One region of the Sulfobacillus thermosulfidooxidans genome, then DNA from elsewhere that is predicted to be linked to it. Evidence: riboswitches for the same ligand, from Rfam matches in the RefSeq annotation. Region 1 holds a riboswitch; the other holds the start of a gene.
The links. Region 1 has a riboswitch for fluoride ahead of AOA63_RS12190 (3-phosphoshikimate 1-carboxyvinyltransferase). Riboswitches for the same ligand answer to the same signal wherever they lie in the genome.
Positions count from the first base shown of each region.

Region 1 (3,173 bases):
GGCACGCCACTGTTTCAGCTAGCCATGCAGTATTGGACCACACGCGGATTTGCTGTGGCGGATATCGATTATGGCGGTTCAAGCGGTTATGGGCGCGCATATCGTCAGCGACTCGCCGGACAATGGGGAGTTGTCGATGTGGAAGACTGTACACAGGCCGCTTTATATTTAGCCGAGCAGGGACTCGTGGATGGGAAGCGCATGGTGATTAGGGGAGGCAGTGCGGGAGGCTTTACCACCTTAGCCTGCTTAGCATTTCGCGATGTATTTCGGGCCGGCGCCAGTTATTACGGTGTCAGTGACCTCGGAGCTTTAGCTCGTGAGACACACAAATTCGAGTCTCGGTATATGGACAGTATGGTCGGCCCTTGGCCGGAGGCAGAAGCCATCTACCGTGCACGATCTCCTTTATTTCATGCGGGCCAAATCCACACCCCCGTCATCTTTTTCCAAGGTCTTGATGACAAAATCGTCCTTCCCAATCAAGCAGAAATAATGGTTGAGAAGCTGAGGAAAAATCATGTCCCGGTGGCCTACATCGCTTTTCCTGAAGAAGGACATGGATTTTCGACAGGCCCCCAATATCAAACGTGCTATAGAGGCCGAATTATATTTTTATAGCCGTGTTCTAGGATTTGCGTTACCGGAAGACATTGAACCGGTACACATCGAAAATCTGGGCTAGGGCAGAAAGGTTGTACTCGGAAAAATTGTCCTATTATAGACAGCGTTCCGGTATAAAAATATACTTACACAACGAGGGCGACAGACCACATATTGTCAAATGTTGTCTATATAACGTACAATGTCGTTAAATTGATTGGTCATGGTGTTGACCATTAACCGCTTAATTTTAAGCTAATGACACCTATCTCCACATAGGAGGAGGTGTCATTTTTTATTCTTTTTTCACTACTGTAATAATAGGATGCATCGTGGACTTGCGCCATTGGTTGAATATTTTGGATATGTTATGCTACACTTAGTAAAAGTTTTCCAATTCCATAGTCATTTCGCAATCGGTGAGTACACTTGATCAACAGTGTAAGACATCATTCTTCGCACTGATTACGAGCCCCAGTACCAGGATTACGACATCATGGGGTTGACGTGTTCGTGGAACAAATCGGGATTTCCACGTAAAAAACTGCTCTGTGCTCATGGGAATACAAAAATCAGTCGATGAATACATGTGCATGAAGAGCATGTCACCATGTAATGATATGGATTTTTCGCGGATTTTTCCTATCTGGTGCAAGATTTCACCGGTGTGTTTACTGATCCCACGGGTCTTATTAAGACTGGTCCTGTTAAAGGTAGAAAAGCAACACAATATGTCATGGAAACCATTCTAGGAGTAAAGGGGGTACGATTATGCATTGGTTACGGGTTAACCCATTACACACTGAAGTCACCGGATCCCTAGATGTTCCTCCGTCAAAATATCATTTACACCGTGCCTTAATTCTCGCAGCACTTAGTCACGGGCACTCCGTCATTTCCGGTTCATCAACTGCCTTACACGTTCGCCATACCTTAAGAGCTCTACGAGATTTGGGGATCCCCATAGACAACGTGTCAGAGGGGTATCACGTTAAGGGGCAAGCGTTTTCTCCCCCAAGAGGTTATGTGAGAGTTGGCAGTTCCGGTTCCACCGCTCAATTTCTTCTCGCTCTGTGCTCCCTCTCGCCTCATCCCCTCACCATGATCGGTTCGCCCAATTTAAGTCGGCGTCCCCTCAAACCTCTACTCCAAGCCTTCTCACGATATGGCATTGCCTGGCAATCCCGTGGTTATTCATTGCCCGTAACCATCCTTCCAGGTGCCCCAAAAGGTGGAGACATTACCATTCCTGGACTGTTAAGTCAGTGGGCATCGAGTCTTCTTCTGGTATCACCGTTTGCTTCAAGGCCCACATCTTTACGCATCTCGCCGCCCGTTGCGGAAGAACCTTATGTGCAATTGACATGGCGCATGATGACCCTGTTCGGTTTAAAAGGTTCTGTTGATTGGGAGCGCCATGAGTTCATCATTGCCCCTCAGAGTCTTAAAGCCAGGGATTACCAGGCACCGCCAGATTTTTCGTCACTGGCGTTTCCACTCGCTTTTCTCGCCTTACATGGGGGAAGCCTTCAAATTCACTCCTACCGCGACTCCCAAGATCATCCCGAAGGCACCATTATTAAATTATTAGAGGACATTGGCCTCAAACTTCACAGACATGATGCAACCGACACTTTATGGGCTGAATCCGACGGACACATCCGACCCTTTTCGGTTAGTGTCCGCGATACACCCGATCTGCTTCCAGTATTGGCTGTTTTAGCAGCGGCAGCTTCCGGTCGCAGCGTCATCACCGACATCGAATCAAATCGGCATAAAGAATCGAACCGCGTATTAGCCATGTTGCAGCTAAGAAAAATGGGTGCACATATTGAAGAAATCGGCAACACCCTGGTCATTCATGGAGGTAAAAGGCTTCATCGAACCGAGTTATCGTCTTTCAATGATCATCGGGTATTAATGGCATTGGCTTTAGCGGCTAGTCACGCCGATGCTCCTTCACGGATTTCGCATGGGTATGCCTACCGCATTTCTTATCCTCAATTTCTTGATGTGATGCAGTCTTTAGGCCTTCAGGCCAACGTCGTGGACGAAGATTTTACAGATACCTTCAGAGACTCTATTGGGGAGGATCTGCAATCCACAAGGAGGCAAAATGTTGATGATTGTGCCGGAACGCCTTAATCAAGTCCCTGACGAACGACCCGCTATTTATTCCCCGGATACGGAGCACCCTCTTTCCTATGGTCAACTACGACAATGGGCCAAGGAAGTTTCCCAAGGACTCTTGTGCCGAGAAATCCAAGCGGGCGATGTCGTGATGTACCAGTTGCCCAACCACCGTGAGTTTGCAGTTTTAACCTTAGCATTGTGGAACATCGGTGCCATTCCTTGTCCTGTCCTGCCACAACTGAATCGCCACGAACTGCACTTCATCGCCCAAACAACAAAGACACGTTGTGTCATCGCATGGAAAACATGGCGCAAAACGGATTACCAAAAACTTTACCAGGTAGCTTTTGCTGAATTGCCTCATGTGCAGCAAATTTTTCTCGATCCAGAAAAGAAAGGGCAAATTTGGCACGATTTTGGTGGACTAGCCCATCGCG
Region 1 is NZ_LGRO01000001.1:2,487,751-2,490,923, reverse strand. Features, by position in the region: gene AOA63_RS12195 (alpha/beta hydrolase family protein) at 1-621, shown strand, start outside; fluoride riboswitch at 814-878, shown strand; gene AOA63_RS12190 (3-phosphoshikimate 1-carboxyvinyltransferase) at 1,375-2,748, shown strand; gene AOA63_RS12185 (AMP-binding protein) at 2,726-3,173, shown strand, end outside.

Region 2 (3,173 bases), 2.4 Mb from region 1:
ATTGGGCGAGGACGCCAATTATTTGGCTTCGGACTTTAGTGCCTTTTTAGCGGCGACCAAACGCGCTCAAATTCTAGAAAACGGCGATATGGCTGTGGTTACCCCGCGTTCTGTGACCATTACGAATTTGGCGGGGGATATGATTACTCGTCCTGTTATTACCGTGGATTGGGATATTAAGCAAGCGGAACGCGGTGGCTATGCGCACTTTATGTTAAAAGAAATTATGGAGCAGCCCGATGTTTGGGGAGACTGCCTTTTAGGGCGCATTCATGAAGACCAGGTGGTCGCCAAAGAAATAGGATTGACACCCGAGTTATTGACGAGGTTGCAACGGATTCAAATTGTTGCGGCCGGGACCGCCTACCACGCAGGATTAATCGGAAAATCTTTAATCGAACGGTTGGCGCGGGTTCCCGTCAATGTTGATGTCGCCTCCGAATTTCGTTATGCTCATCCGATATTAGATAAGGACACCATGGTATTAGCCATATCTCAATCTGGAGAAACGGCAGACACCTTGGCTTGCTTGCGGATGGCCCACGAGCAAGGCGTATTTACCTATAGTATAACCAATACGGTTGGGTCAACAGTGGCCAGGGAATCCGATGCGGTGGCTTACACCTTAGCCGGACCAGAAATTGCGGTAGCATCGACTAAAGCCTATACAACCCAAATTCTGGTTTTGACGCTGCTAGCTTTAGCACTCGCCCAAGTGCGCGGGAATCCTCGACCGGATCTGGTCCGGCGCATGTTACAGTTACCATTATTAGGACATAAAGTGCTCGAGCGGATGAACCAAGGGATTCAAGGTATGGCGGCGAAATTGGCTAAGATGCATGATGTGTTTTATATTGGCCGCGGGCTTGATTATGCCTTAGCGATGGAAGGACAGCTGAAGATTAAGGAAATCTCGTATTTACATGCCGAAGCGTATGCGGCGGGCGAACTCAAACACGGGACCTTAGCATTAATTGAAGAAGGCACTCCGGTCGTGGCGATTGTGACGGAACGGGAAGTAGCGGATAAGACGGTATCAAATATTTTGGAAGTGAAAGCCCGCGGTGCTGAAGTGTGGGGAATCGTTGATGATTGGTTGCCTCCTACTCTCCCTATTGACCACCGCATAGCGGTACCGATCGAGGAACCCCTTTTAGCCCCGGTATTGGCGGCGATCCCGTTACAACTCTTGGCCTATTATACGGCGGTGGCCCGCGGCCATGATGTCGATCAACCGAGAAATTTGGCCAAATCTGTCACCGTGGAATAAAGACCGTTCTGGTGAACAAGATTGTTTAATCACAAAAATCACGTTAACTGAACTAACAACAAATAGCTTGGGATAATATGGCACAGTTGAAATCACTGTCACGTTTCAACTGTGCTTTTGCTATGTGCGGGTGGAAATGGGTCGGATCATGAAGCCAAAGCCAAACGCCTGCAAAGGTTTTTGGAATTGCGGTGGAGTTTAGATCCAAGCCTCGTCCTTTAGGGCGAGGTAATTGACTGCGTGTTTATCCTCGTGGAAAGATGACACCACGAAATGCTTAGGAAGAGTCTTGTCGCCTTGAAATTTTGTACGATATACTAATCATATTGCAATGGAGTTCTGCGTTCTTTTGGTTGTGGCCAAAAGAAAAACTGTCCCCAGGACTAATGACTCCTACCCATACGGATTATATCCTTTGCTTGGGATGATCCATGAACGGGTGGGGGTCATATGTTTTGCGCCGTACATGCCAGGGAAAGCCTTGTAGAAAGGGTTGTGGTTAGGAGGACAAGAAATGAAAATGCGTCGTTCGGATTTAGGGCATGTTAAATCCTCTTCGAGGAATATGGCATCCAACCTGTGGTGGGTTATTCTGTTTATTCCTTTATTAGCTAATGGGGCTCTGGCTTTTATCATTATGCGCCGCTATTCAGATCTGGCTAGGGGGAATGATTGGGTCAGCTGGGCAGCTTTGTTATTTTTCGGCATGATCCCTTTAGGGACAATGTTTATGATTCACGGTTCTTTTTCTTCAGTGAAACGTTGGTGGCGACGGCGCAACTTGCGTGTCGTGAGCCCTCCCAAGAAGAATGGACCTGAATCAACAATATAAAACGCCTGATCGCAAGATGGCCTGCAGAAAAGATTCGGAGGGACAAATGGGGAACAATCATTAGTTCTTGTTGAGGGGTTTGTATCATATGACATAGAAAATCCTACAGAAGAAAGGCGGAGAATGTCTATTTTTCGAACCCATTCCCTGGAACTTTCCATGCTGTCAGCAGTCATCAGTACGGTATTGTTCTCGTGGTGGACAGCGAATTGGATGATTACATTTGTGCTTTTGGCACTAGGAACCGCCATATTATTAGCTGTTATGTCCTTAGTCCAAGGTCGGTTTGATCTCATGACGGCTATGATCGGGGCGACCGCTGGCGGTATGGTTGGCTCATTTGTCGTTATGGCAATTACGGTCACATGGATTCATGCTATGCATTCTCATCATGGAATGATGATTATGGATGACACCATGGCTCAAATGGTCGGAGCGACTTTGGCCGGATGGTTACAACCCGTTAACAAGCAATAATCCGGACGCCTTGAGGCGTCCGGACAGGGAACTTAACTACGAACCGAGGCTTGATCGGAATTTTTACCCCACCACTTTTGCCACCATGATTTGGATTGGGCTTGAGTTTGTTGTGATTTTTGAAGCATGTCCCGCATCTGAGAAACAATAAATTGATCGCGTTCCCTTGCCAATCGCGCATTCTGCATATCTTGTGTGTCCATATGAGATTTCAGTTTTTCAAAGGCTTCTGCCACCACGGCAACATTTTCTTCATATTTACGGTCTAAATCATCTTTGATCTGTTCTAATGACAGCCGCATGGCCTGGATTTCTTCTGATTGTTGATAAAGAACTTGTACCATAGCTTGAGCAACTTGTTGCGGTGTGCCTGCTGTGACTTGAGCCAGTTCCGTTTCCGTGGTTTCGACATTTCTGGGATAGAGTCTGCCCAATGTCTCTTCGACCATCGTGGCCGTTTGTCCATTGCGTAGGCCATCAGCAATGGTATGAAAAATTTCCACAGCTTCTTCAGGATACCGGCGTTGGCGACCTTTGCCAATGACGGGGACAAACTCACTGAACCGGTCACGGTAATAACGGACCGTGCTCTCA
Region 2 is NZ_LGRO01000001.1:45,929-49,101, forward strand. Features, by position in the region: gene glmS (glutamine--fructose-6-phosphate transaminase (isomerizing)) at 1-1,270, shown strand, start outside; fluoride riboswitch at 1,589-1,673, shown strand; gene AOA63_RS00220 (hypothetical protein) at 1,785-2,102, shown strand; gene AOA63_RS00225 (hypothetical protein) at 2,226-2,579, shown strand; gene AOA63_RS00230 (MerR family transcriptional regulator) at 2,612-3,173, opposite strand, start outside.
Region 2: it holds a riboswitch for fluoride, as region 1 does, so the genes downstream of both, AOA63_RS00220 (hypothetical protein) here and AOA63_RS12190 (3-phosphoshikimate 1-carboxyvinyltransferase) in region 1, are expected to answer to the same signal.